4 regions of the Streptococcus sp. M143 genome follow, and region 2 is predicted to be linked to each of the others. Evidence: predicted binding sites of a transcription regulator. Region 2 holds the regulator's gene; each other region holds the start of a gene.
The links. The regulator CtsR, encoded in region 2, represses protease genes until heat stress. The targets are predictions, from matches to a motif close to TTGGTCAAAAAAGGTCAAANA.
Positions count from the first base shown of each region.

Region 1: a site for CtsR is predicted at 2,291-2,311, ahead of clpP (ATP-dependent Clp protease proteolytic subunit ClpP). Genes of this name have one in related genera too.
Region 3: a site for CtsR is predicted at 2,147-2,167, ahead of HMPREF0850_RS10420 (ATP-dependent Clp protease ATP-binding subunit). Genes of this name have one in related genera too.
Region 4: a site for CtsR is predicted at 2,130-2,150, ahead of HMPREF0850_RS12060 (ATP-dependent Clp protease ATP-binding subunit). Genes of this name have one in related genera too.

Region 1 covers NZ_GG730097.1:24,065-29,603, forward strand. Annotated here, with positions in the region: gene HMPREF0850_RS06770 (DegV family protein) at 1-317, opposite strand, end outside; gene HMPREF0850_RS06775 (TetR/AcrR family transcriptional regulator) at 442-999, shown strand; gene HMPREF0850_RS06780 (deoxycytidylate deaminase) at 1,018-1,485, shown strand; gene upp (uracil phosphoribosyltransferase) at 1,574-2,203, shown strand; gene clpP (ATP-dependent Clp protease proteolytic subunit ClpP) at 2,377-2,967, shown strand; gene HMPREF0850_RS06795 (YlbG family protein) at 3,046-3,315, shown strand; gene HMPREF0850_RS06800 (ABC transporter substrate-binding protein) at 3,402-4,562, shown strand; gene HMPREF0850_RS06805 (branched-chain amino acid ABC transporter permease) at 4,681-5,539, shown strand, end outside.
Region 2 covers NZ_GG730093.1:59,765-65,303, forward strand. Annotated here, with positions in the region: gene HMPREF0850_RS04530 (ABC transporter substrate-binding protein) at 1-814, shown strand, start outside; gene HMPREF0850_RS04535 (ABC transporter ATP-binding protein) at 814-1,542, shown strand; gene HMPREF0850_RS04540 (hypothetical protein) at 1,615-1,860, shown strand; gene HMPREF0850_RS04545 (hypothetical protein) at 2,037-2,285, shown strand; gene HMPREF0850_RS13005 (helix-turn-helix domain-containing protein) at 2,282-2,452, shown strand; gene HMPREF0850_RS04550 (CtsR family transcriptional regulator) at 2,674-3,132, shown strand; gene HMPREF0850_RS04555 (ATP-dependent Clp protease ATP-binding subunit) at 3,134-5,539, shown strand, end outside.
Region 3 covers NZ_GG730097.1:776,380-781,918, forward strand. Annotated here, with positions in the region: gene HMPREF0850_RS10400 (TfoX/Sxy family protein) at 1-98, opposite strand, end outside; gene HMPREF0850_RS10405 (amino acid ABC transporter ATP-binding protein) at 132-866, opposite strand; gene HMPREF0850_RS10410 (amino acid ABC transporter permease) at 866-1,549, opposite strand; gene HMPREF0850_RS10415 (DUF1797 family protein) at 1,740-1,970, shown strand; gene HMPREF0850_RS10420 (ATP-dependent Clp protease ATP-binding subunit) at 2,207-4,465, shown strand; gene HMPREF0850_RS10425 (NUDIX hydrolase) at 4,597-5,049, shown strand; gene HMPREF0850_RS10430 (DUF1827 family protein) at 5,108-5,407, shown strand; gene metK (methionine adenosyltransferase) at 5,479-5,539, opposite strand, start outside.
Region 4 covers NZ_GG730099.1:116,300-121,838, reverse strand. Annotated here, with positions in the region: gene pflB (formate C-acetyltransferase) at 1-2,038, shown strand, start outside; gene HMPREF0850_RS12060 (ATP-dependent Clp protease ATP-binding subunit) at 2,430-4,535, shown strand; gene HMPREF0850_RS12055 (S-ribosylhomocysteine lyase) at 4,595-5,077, opposite strand; gene HMPREF0850_RS12050 (ABC transporter ATP-binding protein) at 5,353-5,539, shown strand, end outside.

The DNA.
Region 1 (5,539 bases), on a different contig from region 2:
TCAAGATAAATGTTTTTAGCGAGTTGTGCACTATTATGACTACCAGAAAGGGTACCAGTGATGGTAACAACAAAGATATGTTTGGCACCTTTGAATGCTCTCAAGTAATCATCAGGACTAGGGCAAGCTGATTTTGAAGCCTCAGAAGTCGCATACATGGTTTCCATCATGTGATCAATGTCGAGATTAGCATCATCGATAAAGACCTGATCAGCTACTTGAATGGTTAATGGTACACTGATGAATTCAGTATCAATAGCAGGAGTTGCTAGTTGACGATAATCACAACCAGAGTCAGCTACAATCTTCCAAGTCATAGAAATTCTCCGTCTTTGTCACTTATACATTGACAAAGGTTCTGTCTTTTTTTACAATTATATCATGAAAGCCCTTGAAACAAAAGTATTACCCTTCTGTTGTCACAAATAGAAAGAAATTGTTATGTCTGAACGAAAAATATCTGAAAAATCTCTTGAAAATCTCAGGAAATCAAATCAAGAATCTAATTTTTTAACCAGAGAAGCGATTGAAACAGCGCTTTTGCAATTACTGGAGAAAAAGGACATGGCCAAGATCAGCATTTCAGAGTTGGTCAAGCGGGCAGGTGTCTCTCGTGCTGCCTTCTATCGCAATTATGACTCTAAGGAAGCGATTTTAGAAAGCGTCTTTAAACGTAGCGTTCACAATATCATGGAACAATTGAGTCATTACGATGTTAAAACCGATCTTTATCTGGTCTGGGTGCATCTTTTTCGAGCGGCTAAGAAAGAAGCCAAGATTATCCAACTTGCTCTGGACTATCACTTGGAAAAGATTTTTGTCCAAGCTATGCAGGAATTTCTGGAAAAATACCACGGAAAATCAAAAGGTGTCAGCAGCTACCTTCATTCGTTTTGGAGTTCTGCTATCGTATCAGTTCTGCTCAAATGGATCAAGGATGGAATGAAGGTTCCAGCTGAAAAGATTGCAGACTTACGCTTGCCATTTTTCAAAAAATAGAGGACAAGGAGAAGACTTATGACAGAAAAAAGACTGGCTTGGGATGAGTATTTTGCAGCCCAGGCTTTACTGATTGCTAATCGTTCGACCTGTAAACGTGCCAAGGTGGGAGCTGTCCTAGTTAAGGACAATAAAGTCATTTCAACAGGCTACAATGGTTCAGTATCAGGAACGGAGCACTGTATTGACCACGAATGTCTAGTCATTGAAGGACACTGTGTCCGTACCCTTCACGCCGAGGTCAATGCCATCTTGCAAGGAGCCGAACGAGGGGTTCCAAAGGGTTTTACAGCCTATGTGACCCATTTTCCTTGTCTGAACTGTACAAAACAACTGCTACAAGTTGGTTGCAAGCGTGTGGTTTATATCAACCAGTACCGAATGGATGACTATGCCCAGTACCTTTATCATGAAAAAGGCACCGAGTTGACCCATTTGCCATTAGAGACTGTTCAGACAGCTCTTCAAGAGGCAGATTTGATTTAAAAATTAATAAAAATAAATGGTTTAGAAAGCTTTTTAAACCGTTTTTTGATATAATAAGAAGAATAAATTGAAAGAAGGAATTCAGAAAATGGGAAAACTTGAAGTCATTAATCATCCACTCATTCAACATAAATTGTCAATCTTGCGTCGTACAGACACTTCTACAAAAGCTTTTCGTGAGCTAGTAGATGAGATTGCAATGTTGATGGGATATGAAGTACTTCGTGATCTTCCACTTGAAGACGTGGAAATCGAAACGCCTATCACAAAGACCGTTCAAAAACAATTGGCTGGTAAAAAATTGGCGATTGTCCCAATCTTGCGTGCAGGTATCGGGATGGTAGATGGGCTCTTGAGCTTGGTTCCAGCAGCAAAAGTTGGACACATCGGTATGTACCGTGATGAAGAAACCCTTCAGCCAGTTGAATACTTGGTGAAATTGCCTGAAGATATTGATCAACGTCAAATCTTTGTCGTTGATCCAATGCTTGCAACAGGTGGATCAGCAATCTTGGCCGTAGATTCCCTTAAAAAACGTGGTGCATCAAATATCAAGTTTGTCTGCCTAGTAGCTGCTCCAGAAGGAGTGAAGGCTCTTCAAGGAGCTCACCCAGATGTAGAAATCTTTACAGCAGCTTTGGACGAGCACTTGAATGAACATGGCTATATTGTCCCAGGACTTGGGGACGCGGGAGACCGCTTGTTCGGTACCAAATAAAATTCCAAAGTAAACATTGAGACTGAGGGTTAGTTTCAGTTTTGAAAGGAGGTTGAGTTTTTGTTTCTGTCGATAGTATAGAGCAAAAATTTGACCTTTTTTGACCAAAAAGATATAATAGTTCTGTATTGAGTCGCATGACTAAGAAAATTCAACATTAAAAGGAGAAATGAATGATTCCTGTAGTTATTGAACAAACAAGCCGTGGAGAACGTTCCTATGACATTTACTCTCGTCTTCTGAAAGACCGCATCATCATGCTAACTGGGCCAGTCGAAGATAATATGGCCAACTCAGTTATTGCCCAGTTGCTCTTCTTGGATGCCCAAGACAGCACAAAAGATATTTACCTTTATGTCAACACACCTGGAGGTTCTGTTTCAGCTGGTTTGGCAATCGTTGATACCATGAACTTTATCAAGGCAGATGTCCAAACAATCGTTATGGGAATGGCTGCATCTATGGGGACTGTTATTGCATCAAGTGGTGCAAAAGGCAAACGCTTCATGCTTCCAAATGCAGAGTACATGATTCACCAACCAATGGGTGGTACAGGTGGTGGTACCCAACAAACAGATATGGCAATCGCTGCAGAACACTTGCTCAAAACTCGTAAGACTTTGGAGCAAATCCTTGCGACTAACTCAGGTAAATCAGTTGAGCAAATTCATGCAGATGCTGAACGTGATTACTGGATGAGTGCCCAAGAAACGCTCGAATATGGCTTCATTGATGAAATCATGGCCAACAATTCTTTGAGCTAAGCAACCTAGAAAGCAAACTCGACGGAGTTTGCTTTTTTTGGTATAATAGGGGAAGATTTCTTAGAAAGAGGATCCCTCATGTTTGAAAAAACAAATCGATCAGGATTAATCATCTATCTTTACTATAATCGAGATGCAAAAAAACTTCAGGAATACGGTGATATCTGTTACCATTCCAAAAGACATCGTTACTTGCAGCTCTATGTTCCAACTGAGGAGCTAGATGACTTAGTTGAGAGATTAGGTAAGGAAAGATTTATCAAAAAAATAAGACGTTGCCACATTCAAGAGTTAGAAACTCCCTTTGTTGGCAATCTCTATCGCACTGAGGAAAACGTTATCATTTAAAAAATGAGATAAATGTGTTGACAATTTTCTGATAATTCGGTATATTCTTAACATACTATTTTTGAAACAACTATAAGGAGATTAACATGAAGAAAAAATTTGCCCTATCTTTTGTGGCTCTTGCTAGTGTGGCCCTTCTCGCTGCCTGTGGAGAGGTCAAGTCAGGAGCGTCAAATACAACTGGTAACCCAGTAGACGAAAAGACTATTAAAATCGGTTTTAACTTTGAAGAAACAGGTGCTGTAGCTGCCTATGGTACTTCTGAACAAAAAGGTGCCCAACTTGCTGTTGATGAAATCAATGCTGCAGGTGGTATCGATGGAAAACAAATCGAAGTTGTGGATAAAGATAACAAATCTGAAACTGCTGAGGCTGCCTCTGTTACAACTAACCTAGTTACCCAATCAAAAGTTACAGCTATCGTAGGACCTGCGACATCTGGTGCAACTGCTGCGGCTGTAGCCAACGCTACTCAAGCAGGAGTGCCATTGATCTCACCAAGTGCGACTCAAGATGGATTGACCAAAGGTCAAGAATATCTATTTATCGGAACTTTCCAAGATAGCTTCCAAGGGAAGATTATTTCAAACTATGTGACAAACAAATTGAACGCTAAGAAGGTTGTTCTTTATACGGACAATGCTAGTGACTATGCTAAAGGTATTGCTAAATCTTTCCGCGAAGCCTACAAGGGTGAGATTGTAGCAGATGAAACGTTTGTGGCAGGTGATACAGACTTCCAAGCAGCCCTTACTAAAATGAAAGGGAAAGAGTTTGACGCTATCGTTGTTCCAGGTTACTACACAGAAGCAGGTAAAATCGTAAACCAAGCACGTGGTATGGGAATTGATAAACCAATCGTTGGTGGTGACGGCTTTAACGGTGAAGAATTTGTTCAACAAGCAACTGCTGAAAGAGCATCAAACATTTACTTCATCTCAGGATTCTCAACTACAGTTGATGTTTCTGCAAAAGCTAAAGCTTTCCTTGAAGCCTACCGTGCTAAATACAATGAAGAACCTTCAACATTCTCAGCTTTGGCCTATGACTCAGTTTACCTAGTAGCTAATGCTGCAAAAGGTGCTAAAAACTCAGGTGAAATCAAGGACAACCTTGCTAAAACCAAAGACTTTGATGGTGTGACTGGTCAAACGAGCTTTGATGCAGATCACAACACAGTGAAAACTGCTTACATGATGACCATGAATAATGGTAAAGTGGAAGCAGCAGAAGTTGTAAAACCATAACATTAGAATAGTAGCTGAAATAGGGAATGAGCCTTTGACTCACTCCCTGTTTCGGTGTTTATGAACTTGTGAAAATTGAGAAATTTTCTAAAAATAATGATAGAAAAGAGTGAATGCTATGCTCCAACAACTTGTGAATGGTTTAATTCTGGGTAGTGTTTATGCACTTTTGGCCCTGGGTTATACCATGGTTTATGGAATTATCAAACTCATCAACTTCGCCCACGGTGATATTTATATGATGGGAGCTTTTATTGGTTACTTTTTGATTAATTCTTTCCAAATGGATTTCTTTTTAGCTTTGATTATTTCAATGGCAGGAACTGCACTACTTGGTGTTGTGATTGAGTTTCTTGCCTACCGTCCTTTGCGACATTCTACGCGTATTGCTGTATTGATTACTGCTATCGGAGTGTCTTTCCTACTTGAATATGGAATGGTCTACTTGGTCGGTGCAAATACTCGCGCCTTTCCTCAAGCCATTCAAACAGTTCGCTATGATTTAGGACCAATCAGCTTAACAAATGTTCAGTTAATGATTTTAGCAGTTTCCTTACTCTTGATGATTTTATTGCAAGTGATTGTTCAAAAAACAAAAATGGGTAAAGCGATGCGTGCTGTATCAGTTGATAGTGACGCAGCTCAATTGATGGGAATTAATGTAAATCGTACAATCAGCTTTACTTTTGCTTTGGGTTCAGCCCTTGCTGGAGCGGCAGGTGTCCTAATCGCCCTTTACTACAACTCTCTTGAACCGTTGATGGGTGTGACTCCAGGTCTGAAATCATTCGTTGCGGCCGTACTGGGAGGTATCGGGATTATTCCTGGTGCAGCTCTGGGGGGATTTGTGATTGGCTTGTTGGAAACTTTTGCAACTGCCTTCGGTATGTCTGATTTCCGTGATGCTATCGTATATGGAATCTTACTTTTGATTCTGATTGTTCGTCCTGCAGGTATCCTCGGCAAGAATGTGAAAG
Region 2 (5,539 bases):
AGAAGCTGGAGTGGATGTTGATTTGAAATTGCCACCAGAAGAAAGCTCTTCTGACTTGGTTATCAATGGTAAGGCACCATTTGCAGTGTATTTCCAAGACTACATGGCTAAGAAATTGGAAAAAGGGGCAGGAATCACTGCCGTTGCCGCTATCGTAGAGCACAATACATCAGGGATCATCTCACGTAAATCTGACAATGTCACCAGTCCAAAAGACTTGGTTGGCAAGAAATACGGTACTTGGAATGACCCCACTGAGCTTGCTATGTTGAAAACATTGGTAGAATCACAAGGTGGAGATTTTGAAAAGGTTGAAAAAGTACCAAACAACGACTCAAACTCCATCACACCGATTGCCAATGGCGTCTTTGACACTGCTTGGATCTACTACGGTTGGGATGGTATCCTTGCCAAATCTCAAGGCGTAGATGCTAACTTCATGTACTTAAAAGACTATGTCAAGGAGTTTGACTACTACTCACCCGTTATCATCGCAAACAACGACTATTTGAAAGACAATAAAGAAGAAGCTCGTAAAATCATCCAAGCCATCAAAAAAGGCTACCAATACGCTATGGAACACCCAGAGGAAGCAGCTGATATCCTCATCAAGAATGCACCTGAACTTAAGGAAAAACGTGACTTTGTCATTGAATCTCAAAAATACTTGTCGAAAGAATACGCAAGCGACAAGGAAAAATGGGGACAATTTGATGCAGCTCGCTGGAATGCCTTCTACAAGTGGGATAAAGAAAATGGCATCCTTAAAGAAGACTTGACAGACAAAGGCTTCACTAACGAATTTGTAAAATAATGACAGAAATTAGACTAGAACAGGTAAGCTATGCCTATGGCGAGGAAAAGATTTTAGAGGATATCAACTTGCAGGTCACTTCAGGTGAAGTGGTTTCTATCCTAGGTCCAAGTGGTGTTGGAAAGACTACCCTCTTTAACCTGATTGCAGGAATTTTAGAAGTCCAGTCGGGAAGAATTGTCCTTGATGGCGAGGAGAATCCCAAGGGGCGCGTGAGTTATATGTTGCAAAAGGATCTGCTCTTAGAACATAAGACGGTACTTGGCAATATTATCCTGCCCCTCTTGATTCAAAAGGTTGATAAGGCAGAAGCTATTGCTCGCGCGGATGAAATCCTTGCTACTTTTCAGTTGACGGCTGTAAGGGATAAGTATCCTCATGAACTTAGCGGAGGAATGCGCCAGCGCGTGGCCCTACTCCGTACCTACCTTTTTGGGCACAAACTCTTTCTCTTAGACGAGGCCTTTAGTGCCTTGGATGAGATGACCAAGATGGAACTTCACGCTTGGTATCTGGATATTCACAAACAGCTGGAGTTGACGACCTTGATTATCACCCACAGTATCGAGGAGGCACTCAATCTCAGCGATCGCATCTATATCTTGAAAAACCGCCCCGGGCAAATTGTTTCAGAAATTAAACTAGATTGGTCTGAAGACGAGGACAAGGAAGTACAAAAAATTGCCTACAAACGTCAAATATTAGCAGAATTAGGCTTAAATAAGTAGAAAAATAGGGAGTTGGTGAAGATTATCCTTTACCAGCGCCCTTTTTGTAAAGCAATAGAAATAGTGTACGACATGTTAAGCAGACTGAAGAAATTACGGAGAAAAAATGGAACATCAGTTGTCTCCTTTGCATTTATTGCAATTGCTATAGTATCAGGATTTATAATTTACTTTAGTCCTGATATTGCAAAGTTATTAGGATTAGATGAAAAAAGATTTGAAAACGTAGTGGGAACAGTTTTAACTCCGACATTATTATTTATAGGTTATTTAATTTTTGAAAAATCTGTAGATAAATATCGAAAAGAAATTAAATAGGAACAGAAAATACTAAAAGAAAAACAGAATGAGTTGGGAGACAATTTTAAAAGTTAAGAGAAAATTAGAATTGTTGGTGGAATAGGTTTCCTTTACTAGGGAAATGGAGATATAGAAAAAAGCACGTTTGACCGTGCTAGCGGAAGTAGAAAGGCTAAAAATGAAAGGCGATTATTATGAGTAAAAAAAGTAGAACAGAAAAAGCCAAAGTAACAGAAAATGCAGATTTGGGAGCGTATTTTTTAATTTTAGCAGTTGTAGCCGTTGGGGCACTTGCTTATTTTTCAGAAGATTTTGGGACAAGGTGGGCAAAAGTTATAGAAATAGTCGGAGCGCCGTTTTCTTTAGGTTTAGGTTTTTTCGCTTTTGATAAAGGTTTTGAAATGTTAGGCAAGTATAACGAAAAAAACAAAGGCGACGAATGAAAAGTCAAGAAACTAAAACAGAATTTATTAAACTAAGAGCGTCTGGGAAATCATTTGACTATATAGCTAAAGAACTAAGTATCAGTAAGTCAACTTGTAGCAGTTGGGAAAAAGAACTAAAAGACGCTATAGCAGAATTAAAACAGGAACAGCTTAACGAATTATAGTTCCTTGCCTGCTGAACTCGTCAATGTTACGCCCTTTTCAGGGCTCTTTTTTGTGGACTTTTTTAGGAACTTTCAAGAAAAACTAAGGCGAATTAATGCCAAAGTATTTTTTAAAAAAGTCAGTATTTCCAATGGTTGAGCCTTAAAAATTTGACTTATAGAGTGTTAAATGATAGTATAGTCAAAGATAGTCAAGGTTCAAAGAAGGAGTTTGATTTACTATGAGATTTAAAAATACATCAGATCACATCGAAGCCTATATCAAGGCGATTTTAGACCAGTCTGGTATCGTGGAATTGCAACGGAGCCAGTTGGCAGATACCTTTCAGGTTGTACCGAGTCAGATCAACTATGTCATTAAGACCCGCTTTACGGAAAGTAGAGGTTACTTGGTTGAGAGCAAGCGTGGTGGCGGAGGCTACATTCGCATAGGGCGAATTGAGTTTTCCAGTCATCATGAGATGCTCCGCGATTTGCTTTACTCGATTGGTGAGCGAGTTAGTCAGGAGATCTATGAGGATATTCTCCAGCTTTTGGTGGAGCAGGACTTAATGACCAAGCAGGAGATGACCTTGCTGACTTCAGTAGCAACGGATCGTGTCCTAGGGGAAGAATCCTCAGTTGTCCGTGCCAATATGCTCCGACAGCTATTACAAGAGGTAGATAGAAAAGAGAAGTAAGATGAACTATTCAAAAGCATTGAATGAATGTATCGAAAGTGCCTACATGGTTGCGAGCCATTTTGGAGCTCGTTACCTAGAGTCATGGCACTTGTTGATTGCCATGTCCAATCACAGTTACAGCGTGGCAGGTGCGACTCTAAATGATTATCCTTATGAAATGGACCGTTTAGAAGAGGTTGCTTTAGAACTGACTGAAACCGACTATAGCCAAGATGAAACCTTTACGGAATTACCCTTTTCCCATCGTTTAGAGGTCCTCTTTGCAGAAGCAGAGTACGTGGCCTCAGTGGTCCACGCAAAGGTGCTAGGGACAGAACATGTATTATATGCAATCTTGCATGATGGCAATGCCTTGGCAACTCGTATCTTGGAGAGAGCGGGCTTCTCTTATGAAGACCAGAAAGATCAGGTCAGAATTGCCGCTCTTCGTCGCAATCTAGAAGAGCGTGCAGGATGGACTCGTGAAGACCTTAAGGCTTTGCGTCAACGCCATCGCACAGTAACTGACAAGCAAAATTCCATGGCCAATATGATGGGCATGCCTCAAGCTCAAAGTGGAGGCCTAGAGGATTACACGCATGACCTGACGGAGCAAGCGCGCTCTGGCAAGTTAGAGCCAGTTATCGGTCGTGACAAGGAAATCTCACGTATGATTCAGATTTTGAGTCGTAAGACCAAGAACAATCCTGTCTTGGTTGGTGATGCTGGTGTTGGGAAAACAGCTCTGGCACTTGGACTTGCCCAGCGTATTGCTAGTGGGGACGTACCTGCAGAAATGGCAAAGATGCGTGTTCTAGAGCTTGATTTGATGAATGTTGTTGCAGGGACACGTTTCCGTGGTGACTTTGAAGAACGTATGAACAACATCATCAAGGATATAGAGGAAGATGGCAAAGTGATTCTCTTTATCGATGAACTCCACACCATTATGGGTTCTGGAAGCGGTATTGACTCGACTCTGGATGCGGCCAATATCTTGAAACCAGCCTTGGCGCGTGGAACTTTGAGAACGGTTGGTGCAACCACTCAGGAAGAATACCAAAAACACATCGAAAAAGATGCTGCCCTTTCTCGTCGTTTTGCCAAAGTTACGATTGAAGAGCCAAGTCTAGCTGACAGCATGACTATTTTGCAAGGTTTGAAAGCGACCTATGAGAAACACCATCGTGTGCAAATCACAGATGAAGCCGTTGAAACAGCTGTCAAGATGGCGCATCGTTACTTGACCAGTCGTCACTTACCAGACTCTGCTATCGACCTTTTGGATGAAGCGGCAGCAACAGTGCAAAACAAATCCAAGCATGTGAAAGCAGACGAATCCGACTTGAGTCCAGCTGACAAGGCTCTGATGGATGGCAGGTGGAAACAAGCTGCCCAGTTAATCGCAAAAGAGCAGGAAGTCCCTGTCTATAAAGACTTGGTGACAGAGACTGAAATTTTGACTACCTTGAGTCGCTTGTCAGGGATTCCAGTCCAAAAATTGACGCAAACAGATGCTAAGAAATACCTGAATCTGGAAGCCGAACTTCACAAACGGGTGATTGGTCAAGATCAGGCTGTTTCAAGTATTAGCCGTGCGATTCGCCGCAATCAGTCAGGGATTCGCAGTCACAAGCGTCCGATTGGTTCCTTTATGTTCCTAGGACCGACGGGTGTCGGTAAGACCGAATTGGCCAAGGCTCTGGCAGAAGTCCTCTTTGATGACGAATCAGCCCTTATCCGCTTTGATATGAGTGAATATATGGAGAAATTTGCAGCTAGCCGTCTCAATGGAGCTCCTCCAGGCTATGTGGGCTACGAAGAAGGTGGGGAGTTGACGGAGAAGGTTCGCAACAAACCTTACTCTGTGCTCCTCTTTGACGAGGTAGAAAAGGCCCACCCAGACATCTTTAATGTCCTCTTGCAGGTTCTGGACGACGGTGTCTTGACAGATAGCAAGGGGCGCAAGGTTGATTTTTCAAATACCATTATTATCATGACGTCAAACCTTGGCGCGACGGCTCTTCGTGATGACAAGACTGTTGGCTTTGGCGCGAAAGACATTCGTTTCGACCAGGAAAATATGGAAAAACGAATCTTTGAAGAGTTGAAAAAAACTTATCGACCAGAGTTTATCAACCGTATTGATGAAAAGGTGGTCTTCCACAGCTTGGATAGCGAACACATGCAGGAAATCGTTAAGATTATGGTTAAACCATTGATTGCTAGTCTAGCAGAGAAGGGCATCGACTTGAAACTACAAGCTTCGGCACTGAAGTTGCTAGCTAGTCACGGTTACAATCCAGAAATGGGAGCTCGCCCACTTCGCAGAACACTGCAAACAGAGGTGGAAGACAAGTTGGCAGAACTCCTCCTCAAGGGAGAACTGGTAGCAGGCAAGACCCTCAAGATAGGTGTCAAAGCT
Region 3 (5,539 bases), on a different contig from region 2:
TAAAGGATATACTCTCCCATCATTGGACGATAACTCATCTCCTCTAACTCCGATAGCTGATCGAGAATAAAGGCTAAACATTCTTTACTTGAAGCCATGATTTCTACTCCATTTCTTCTAAAAATGAGGTCTTACAAAACCTTACTTAAAAATTCCTTGGTCCGTTGTTCTTGGGTATGGTCAAAAATCTCTTCTGGCCTTCCATCTTCAACAACAACCCCATCCGCCATAAAGATAACACGGTCTGCCACCTCACGCGCAAAGCCCATTTCATGCGTCACAATCACCATAGTCATCCCTGATTTAGCGAGGTCTTGCATAACAGCTAGGACTTCTCCAACCATCTCAGGGTCTAGGGCTGAAGTCGGCTCATCAAAAAGCAAAACATCTGGTTCCATAGCAAGTCCACGTGCAATTGCAATCCGTTGTTGCTGACCACCTGACAAACTCTGAGGATAGGCCGTCGCCTTATCTGGTAAGCCAACTTTTTCTAACAGTTCCTGTGCTCTTTTCTCCGCTACTTCCTTGCTTTCTCCTTTGGTTTTTATTGGTGACAAGGTGATATTTTCCATCACCGTCATATTGGGAAAGAGGTTGAATTGTTGGAATACCATGCCCATCTTTTCACGCATAGCAAAAAGATCATTCTTCTTATCCGTAATATCAACTCCTTCAAAGATAACCTTTCCCTTACTTGCTTCCTCGAGAAGATTCATCGAACGAAGGAAAGTTGATTTCCCACTCCCTGACGGACCGATAATTACCACAACTTCCCCTCTTTTGATCTCAAGGTTGATTCCTTTCAAGACTTCATTCTTCCCAAAAGACTTATGTAGTTCTTCAATTTTAATCAAGGTTTCTGTCATTATTTCTTGTCTCCTTGTCCAATGTAATTTTCAAATGCCTTCAAAGCCACTGTCAAAACAGAAGTCATAATCAAGTAATAAAAGGCTGCAAATAAGAGAGGCGTTAAAGGTAGATAGGTTGTCGTTGCTACCGTCGTAGCTCCATTCCAAAGTTCCATGACTCCGATTGTTGACAAAAGCGAACTATCCTTGATAATGGTGATGAACTCATTTCCCAGAGCTGGAAGAATATTTTTGATAGCCTGTGGCAAAATGACATACCGCATGGCATTTTTCGGACGAATACCCAAGGAATAAGCCGCCTCCAATTGTCCTTTAGGAACGGCATTGATCCCTGCACGAACGGTTTCAGACACATAGGCACCACTATTCATCGAAATAATCAGAATACCAGGAATCAAACGAGAAAGATCAACTCCTAAAATTCCTACTTGAATAGTTGGAGCATCAATGTGCATAAGGGCAAATGCAATCATAATTTGCACCATCATCGGTGTTCCTCGGAAAATCCATACATAGACATTTGCAAACCAGACAAGAGGCTTAAAACGTGAGCGTTGAGCAAAGGCCAATAAGACACCTAGAATGGTACCGAAAAAGACTACCAGAATTGAAATCACTACAGTGATAAGAGCTCCGTAATTAAAATAAGGTAAATACTTTGGTAAAAAGGAAAAATTCATATAAACTCAGCTTTCTAAACATTAGATTGTATGATTATAACATAGCTTGAATTAAAATTCAATATTTTTCTACTGATTTTCACCAATAATTTTATGCAAAAGAGAAATAGCGAGAAATCTTAGTTTTTTCTAGTCAAGTCCCCGTGGTTTATGGTAAAATAGTAACGATAAGAAATGGAGGAGAATCATAATGGAATCACATTTGGTTAGAATCATCAACCGCCTAGAAGCTATGACAAAAGATGGCGGAAATCTAAAACGTAATTTTGAACGTGAAGGAGTTGTTGTTGCAGAAGTTGCATACAGCTATGACGAAGAAAATGGATCACTCTTCACCCTTCGCGATGTTGAAGCGCGTGAAACCTATACCTTTGATAGCATTGACTTGATTGCAATGGAGATCTACGAACTCCTTTACTAATAAAAAAGCAGCAGGGAAAACCTGACTGATGAACGAGAATCCTTTTTGTCCCTGCAAATGGGATTTTTTCTTACCCTCATAAGCAAAGATTTTCTTAGAGAACTTCTCTCGAAATCTCCCTAACCCAATCTTTTTACTTGCTTTACACCTTAATCATGCTATAATGAGAGTATAAAACTTTGACTATTCTTGACCTTTTTCTTAGGCCAAGAATAAGAATGAAATGAGGTAGATGTATGCTCTGTCAAAACTGTAAAATAAACGACTCAACAATTCATCTGTATACCAATATCAATGGACAGCAAAAGCAAATTGATCTTTGTCAAAACTGCTATAAAATTATCAAAACAGATCCAAATAATACCCTCTTTAAAGGAATGACTGACTTAAACAATCGTGACTTTGATCCTTTCGGAGACTTTTTCAATGATTTGAACAATTTCAGACCTTCTTCTAATAACATCCCTCCCACTCAATCAGGTGGAGGAGATGGGGACAATGGGGGCTACGGGCCTCAAAACCGCGGTCCACTTCAAACACCTCCTAGCCAAGAAAGAGGACTCCTAGAGGAATATGGTATCAACATTACTGAGATTGCTCGTAGAGGAGATATTGACCCTGTTATCGGTCGAGATGAGGAGATTATCCGTGTTATCGAAATCCTCAACCGTCGAACCAAGAACAATCCTGTCCTTATCGGAGAACCGGGTGTCGGTAAAACTGCCGTTGTTGAAGGTCTAGCTCAAAAAATTGTCGATGGCGATGTTCCCCATAAACTCCAAGGCAAGCAGGTCATCCGTCTGGATGTGGTCAGTCTAGTTCAAGGAACAGGGATTCGAGGCCAATTTGAAGAGCGTATGCAGAAGCTCATGGAAGAAATCCGCAAACGCGAGGACATCATTCTCTTTATCGATGAAATCCATGAAATTGTCGGTGCAGGATCTGCTGGCGATGGCAATATGGATGCAGGAAATATCCTCAAACCTGCCCTTGCCCGTGGTGAATTGCAACTGGTCGGTGCCACTACTCTCAATGAATACCGTATCATTGAAAAAGATGCTGCTCTAGAGCGCCGTATGCAGCCTGTCAAGGTAGATGAACCAACTGTCGAAGAAACCATCACCATCCTCAAAGGGATTCAAAAGAAATACGAAGACTACCATCACGTCAAGTATACTGATGCTGCTATCGAAGCTGCTGCAAATCTTTCCAACCGCTACATCCAAGACCGCTTCTTGCCAGACAAGGCTATTGACCTTTTAGACGAAGCCGGTTCAAAGATGAATCTGACGCTGAACTTTGTTGATCCTAAAGTGATTGACCAGCGCTTGATTGAGGCTGAGAATCTCAAGGCTCAAGCTACACGAGAGGAAGACTTTGAAAAGGCTGCCTATTTCCGCGATCAGATTGCCAAGTACAAGGAAATGCAGAAAAACAAGGTGACCGATCAGGATACTCCTATCATTAGCGAGAAAACAATCGAACACATCATTGAGCAGAAAACCAATATTCCTGTTGGAGAACTCAAAGAAAAAGAACAGGCTCAGCTTATCCATCTAGCAGACGACCTCAAAGCTCATGTCATTGGTCAAGATGAAGCTGTCGATAAGATTGCCAAGGCCATCCGTCGTAATCGTGTTGGACTTGGAACTCCTAACCGCCCAATCGGAAGCTTCCTCTTTGTCGGACCAACTGGTGTCGGTAAGACAGAACTTTCCAAACAACTAGCCATTGAACTCTTTGGTTCTGCTGACAGCATGATTCGCTTTGATATGAGTGAATACATGGAAAAACACAGTGTGGCTAAATTGGTCGGAGCCCCTCCAGGCTATGTAGGCTACGATGAAGCTGGTCAGTTAACGGAAAAAGTTCGTCGCAATCCTTACTCACTCATCCTTCTCGATGAAGTTGAAAAAGCCCACCCAGATGTGATGCACATGTTCCTCCAAGTCTTGGACGATGGTCGTTTGACTGATGGGCAAGGACGAACAGTTAGCTTTAAGGATGCCATCATTATCATGACCTCAAATGCGGGTACTGGTAAAGCCGAAGCCAGCGTTGGTTTTGGAGCTGCTCGTGAAGGTCGAACCAACTCTGTTCTCGGTGAACTCGGCAACTTCTTTAGTCCTGAGTTTATGAACCGTTTTGACGGCATCATCGAATTTAAACCTCTCAGCAAGGACAACCTTCTCCAAATCGTCGAACTCATGCTAGCAGATGTCAACAAACGTCTCTCCAGCAACAATATCCACCTTGATGTGACAGACAAGGTCAAGGAAAAGTTGGTTGACTTGGGATATGATCCAAAAATGGGGGCACGCCCACTCCGCCGTACCATTCAAGACCATATCGAGGATGCCATCACAGACTACTACCTTGAAAACCCAAGTGAAAAAGACCTCAAGGCAGTTATGACAAGCAATGGTAAGATTCAAATCAAATCTGCCAAAAAAACTGAAAAAATAGAAGAGATTGCTTCTGAAAAAGAAGAATAAAACGATCTAACAGGTGCAGGAAGTCTATCAATTTCTGCACCTTTTTTTACTAAAATAACTGTTTATTCTTGACAGCTTGCCCCTCGTCCATTATGATAATAATAAAGATACTAGAGAATGAGGAAAATGCAATGGCAAACCCAACTTATGGTGATAAAAAAGAGAATGTGACCTACCAGCCCCGCTATGGTGTGTACGCAGTTATTCCGGATGCGGAGAAAAAACAAATTGTCCTAGTTCAAGCCCCCAATGGTGCTTGGTTCTTGCCAGGTGGAGAGATTGAAGCAGGCGAAGATCATCAAGAAGCACTGAAGAGAGAACTAATCGAAGAACTTGGTTTTACTGCTGAAATTGGAAGCTATTTCGGACAAGCTGATGAGTATTTCTACTCTCGTCACCGTGACACCTACTACTACAATCCAGCTTATCTCTATGAAGCTATTTCTTTCCAAGAAGTACAAAAACCATTGGAAGATTTTAATCATATTGCTTGGTTTCCTATTGATGAAGCAATTGAAAAACTCAAACGTGGTAGCCATAAATGGGGAATTGAAGCTTGGAAAATCCAGCATGGAATTGGCTAAAATACACGATTTTATCCAAAAAGTGCTATAATAGAGTTAGAAAATCGGAGGAACTGTTATGAAGCTTATCAACACGACTAATTCACACTCGCAACTTGTTAAAAGCCAATTAGAAAGCACAGACGCAACTCTTGTCGAGGTCTATTCTGCTGGAAACACAGATGTAGTTTTCACGCAAGCCCCGCTTCACTATGAAATCCTCATTTCCAACAAACACCGTGCTATTCGTGAACCTGAAATCGAAACCATCCAAGACTTCTTCTTGAAACGTAAAATCGACAAAGGAAGCATTGATGAAGCCAATATCAAGACGCTTTATTCAGATAAATTGATTGAGATTTCAATCCCTATAAAATAAGAAGACCAGCTTAAAAGCTGGTTTTCACTTGCAAAAAAGATTGGTAGTGCACAACTACCAATCTTTTAGTTTTATTTCACAGCTTCTTTTAAAGCATCTACCTTATCCAGATGTTCCCATGGAAGGTCAATA
Region 4 (5,539 bases), on a different contig from region 2:
CAAAGAAAACGAATTGATCTTTGGTATCCAAAACGATGAACTCTTCAAATTGAACTTCATGCCAAAAGGTGGTATCCGTATGGCTGAAACTACTTTGAAAGAAAATGGATACGAACCAGACCCAGCTGTTCACGAAATCTTTACTAAATACGTAACAACAGTTAACGACGGTATCTTCCGTGCCTACACTTCAAACATTCGTCGTGCTCGTCACGCTCACACTGTAACTGGTCTTCCAGATGCCTACTCACGTGGACGTATCATCGGTGTTTACGCACGTCTTGCTCTTTACGGTGCAGACTACTTGATGCAAGAAAAAGTAAACGACTGGAATGCAATTAAAGAAATTGATGAAGAAACAATCCGTCTTCGTGAAGAAGTAAACCTTCAATACCAAGCATTGCAACAAGTTGTTCGCTTGGGTGACCTTTACGGAGTTGATGTCCGCAAACCAGCGATGAACACGAAAGAAGCTATCCAATGGGTTAACATCGCCTTCATGGCTGTCTGCCGTGTTATCAATGGTGCTGCTACATCTTTAGGACGTGTGCCAATCGTATTGGATATCTTTGCAGAACGTGACCTTGCTCGTGGTACATTTACTGAATCAGAAATCCAAGAGTTCGTTGATGATTTCGTTATGAAACTTCGTACAGTTAAATTTGCTCGTACAAAAGCTTATGACCAATTGTACTCAGGTGATCCAACCTTCATCACAACTTCAATGGCTGGTATGGGTAACGATGGTCGTCACCGTGTTACTAAGATGGACTACCGTTTCTTGAACACTCTTGACAACATCGGTAACTCTCCAGAGCCAAACTTGACAGTTCTTTGGACTGACAAATTGCCATACAACTTCCGTCGCTACTGTATGCATATGAGCCACAAACACTCTTCTATCCAATACGAAGGTGTAACAACAATGGCTAAAGACGGATACGGAGAAATGAGCTGTATCTCATGCTGTGTGTCACCACTTGACCCAGAAAACGAAGATCAACGCCACAACATCCAGTACTTCGGTGCTCGTGTAAACGTTCTTAAAGCTCTTCTTACTGGTTTGAACGGTGGTTACGACGATGTCCACAAAGACTACAAAGTATTTGACATCGATCCTATCCGTGACGAAGTTCTTGAATTCGAATCAGTTAAAGCGAACTTTGAAAAATCTCTTGACTGGTTGACTGACACTTACGTAGATGCTTTGAACATCATCCACTACATGACTGACAAGTACAACTACGAAGCTGTTCAAATGGCCTTCTTGCCAACTAAACAACGTGCCAACATGGGATTCGGTATCTGTGGATTTGCTAACACTGTTGATACATTGTCAGCTATCAAATACGCTACCGTTAAACCAATCCGTGATGAAGATGGCTACATATACGATTACGAAACAATCGGTGAATACCCACGTTGGGGTGAAGATGACCCACGTTCAAACGAATTGGCAGAATGGTTGATCGAAGCTTACACAACTCGTCTACGTAGCCACAAACTTTACAAAGACGCAGAAGCTACAGTATCACTTTTGACAATCACATCTAACGTTGCTTACTCTAAACAAACTGGTAACTCACCAGTCCACAAAGGTGTATACCTCAACGAAGATGGTTCTGTGAACTTGTCTAAACTTGAATTCTTCTCACCAGGTGCTAACCCATCTAACAAAGCTAAAGGTGGATGGTTGCAAAACTTGAACTCACTTGCTAGCCTAGACTTTGGTTACGCAGCTGACGGTATCTCATTGACAACTCAAGTTTCTCCACGTGCTCTTGGTAAGACTCGTGACGAGCAAGTTGATAACTTGGTAACAATCCTTGATGGTTACTTTGAAAACGGTGGACAACACGTTAACTTGAACGTTATGGACTTGAACGATGTTTACGAAAAGATCATGTCAGGTGAAGACGTTATCGTACGTATCTCTGGATACTGTGTAAACACTAAATACCTCACTCCAGAACAAAAAACTGAATTGACACAACGTGTCTTCCACGAAGTTCTTTCAATGGATGACGCATTGAGCTAAGATTCAATTGTAATAGAGAAAAGCCAGTCGATATGACTGGCTTTTTGTGTGCTTAAAAATTTTTTAAAAAATAGTCAAATTTGGTCAAAAATTATTGACTTTTACTGACCAATGTGATATAGTAGAAACATAAGGAAAATGAATTCCTTAAAAAGCTCATTTTCAACGAATTAGTCTTTGAGAATGAGGTATAGAATCCCGAGAAAGGGGTGAGGCCTATGTTAAATCTAACAGACTTTGAAAAGAAGATGATAGAAGGCTTATTTAAAAAAGAAAAACCAGAAATTATACGTAGAGTAGCGAGTTAGCTAGTCTAAAATTTTTAAAACAAAGGTCAAAGATAGTCAATATCAGAGATCGCAATTAATTAACAATAAACGAGGTAAAGAATATGAACAACAACTTTAATAACTTTAACAACATGGATGATTTGTTTAACCAATTGATGGGTGGTATGCGAGGATACAGTTCTGAAAACCGTCGCTACTTGATTAATGGACGTGAAGTGACTCCTGAGGAATTTGCTCATTATCGTGCAACTGGTCAATTACCAAGAAATGTAGAATCTGATGCGCAAATGCAACAACACGCTTCAGGTATGAAGCAAGATGGTGTCCTTGCTAAACTAGGTCGTAACTTGACAGCAGAAGCTCGCGAGGGCAAATTGGATCCTGTTATCGGACGAAACAAGGAAATTCAAGAAACATCTGAAATCCTCTCACGTCGTACGAAGAACAATCCTGTACTTGTAGGAGATGCAGGTGTTGGTAAGACAGCCGTTGTCGAAGGTCTAGCACAAGCGATTGTGAATGGAGATGTTCCAGCTGCCATCAAGAACAAGGAAATTATTTCTATTGATATCTCAGGTCTTGAGGCTGGTACTCAATACCGTGGTAGCTTTGAAGAAAATGTTCAAAATCTTGTTAGCGAAGTGAAAGAAGCAGGAAATATTATCCTCTTCTTTGATGAAATTCACCAAATCCTTGGCGCTGGCTCAATCGGCGGAGACAGTGGTTCTAAAGGGCTTGCGGACATTCTCAAGCCAGCTCTCTCCCGTGGTGAGTTGACTGTTATTGGAGCGACAACTCAAGACGAATACCGTAACACCATCTTGAAAAATGCAGCTCTTGCTCGTCGTTTCAACGAAGTCAAGGTCAATGCTCCTTCAGCAGAGGATACTTTTAAAATCCTTCAAGGGATTCGTGACCTCTATCAACAACATCACAATGTTATCTTGCCAGACGAAGTCTTGAAGGCAGCAGTGGATTATTCTATCCAATACATTCCACAACGCAGCTTGCCAGATAAGGCTATCGACCTTGTCGATGTAACGGCAGCTCACTTGGCAGCTCAACATCCTGTAACAGATGTTCATGCTGTTGAACGAGAAATCGAGGCAGAAAAAGACAAGCAAGAAAAAGCTGTTGAGGCAGAAGATTTTGAAGCAGCTCTTAATGCCAAGACACGCATTGCAGAATTGGAGAAAAAAGTCGAAAACCACACAGAAGACATGAAAGTGACTGCAAGCATCAACGATGTGGCTGAATCTGTGGAACGAATGACAGGTATTCCAGTGTCACAAATGGGAGCGTCAGACATCGAACGTTTGAAAGATATGGCTCATCGCTTGGAACACAAGGTAATCGGCCAAGATAAGGCGGTTGAAGCAGTAGCTCGTGCTATCCGTCGTAACCGTGCTGGTTTTGATGAAGGCAATCGCCCAATCGGTAGCTTCCTCTTTGTAGGTCCAACTGGGGTTGGTAAGACCGAGCTCGCTAAGCAATTGGCACTGGATATGTTTGGAACTAAGGATGCTATCATTCGTTTGGATATGTCTGAATACAGTGACCGCACAGCTGTATCTAAGTTAATCGGTACAACAGCAGGTTATGTGGGTTATGATGACAATAGCAATACTTTGACAGAACGTGTTCGTCGTAATCCTTACTCTATCATTCTCTTGGACGAAATTGAAAAGGCGGATCCTCAAGTAATCACCCTTCTCCTTCAGGTCTTGGATGACGGTCGTTTGACTGATGGTCAAGGAAATACAGTGAACTTCAAGAACACGGTCATTATCGCGACATCAAATGCTGGATTTGGCTATGAAGCTAACTTGACAGAAGATGCAGATAAACCAGAATTAATGGATCGTTTGAAACCATACTTCCGTCCAGAATTCCTTAACCGCTTTAACGCAGTTATCGAGTTCTCACACTTGAATAAGGAAGACCTTTCTAAGATTGTGGACTTGATGTTGGCTGAAGTCAACCAAACCTTGGCTAAGAAAGACATTGATTTGGAAGTCAGCCAAGCAGCTAAGGACTTTATCACAGAAGAAGGCTATGACGAAGTTATGGGTGTTCGTCCTCTCCGTCGCGTGGTTGAACAACAAATTCGTGATAAGGTGACGGACTTCCACTTGGATCATCTAGATGCTAAACATTTGGAAGCAGATATGGAAGATGGCGTTTTGGTTATTCGTGAAAAAGCCTAACTCAAGATTTTGAGAATAAAAAAAGAAGGAACTAGCTAAAAGCTGGTTCCTTTTTGTGTTTAGATGACATGGCGCTCAAAGGCATCATCTGAGATTCCTTGTTCCAGGATGAGTTTTGCCCATTCTTTAGCAGAAAAGAGGCTGTGGTCCTTGTAGTTTCCGCAAGATTCGATGGTTGTTCCAGGGACATCTTCCCAAGTAGTGGTTTCAGCAATTTCCTTGAGCGAATCCTTGATAACAGCTGCAATTTCAGCACTGGTATGGCGACCCCACATAATCATGTGGAAGCCTGTGCGACACCCAAATGGTGAACAGTCAATCATGCCGTCAATTCGGGTACGGATGAGTTTGGCCAAGAGGTGTTCGATAGTGTGAAGCCCAGCAGTAGGGATAGAGTCTTCATTTGGCTGTACCAAGCGAATATCAAAGTTGGAGATGATGTCTCCCTTTGGCCCCGTTTCTTCCCCAATCAAGCGAACATAAGGTGCTTTAACAATGGTGTGGTCAAGTTCAAAACTTTCAACAATAACTTCTTTTGACATGGTCGTTCCTTTCAGTTTTCTTCTTTCATTATATCATAAAGCCTGCTCTTGATGGAGTTTAATAAATGACTTTTTGAGACTAGCATTATAACAAAGTCTCCATACAAAACCCTCAGGATTATAAAGATAAAGGAAAAGAAAAACTGAGTTCTTTCTAATGAAGCTAGAGTGACTTTTGAAAGGTGGGATCAACTTTTAGAATTTTTGCTCGATCTCTGAACTAATTCTGAACTAGATTGGATATACTGGAGAAAATAAAGATAAAGGAGTTCAGTATGGAACATATGGTGAAAATAGAAGGAGTCTGCAAGAAGCATGGCAGCAAGCAGATTTTGGAAGATATTTCTTTTACAGCTAGAAGCGGTCGGATTACAGCTTTTCTGGGTCCAAATGGTGCAGGGAAAAGTTCGACCTTGAGGATTCTCTTGGGGTTAGATCGGGCGACGTCTGGGACTGCGACTT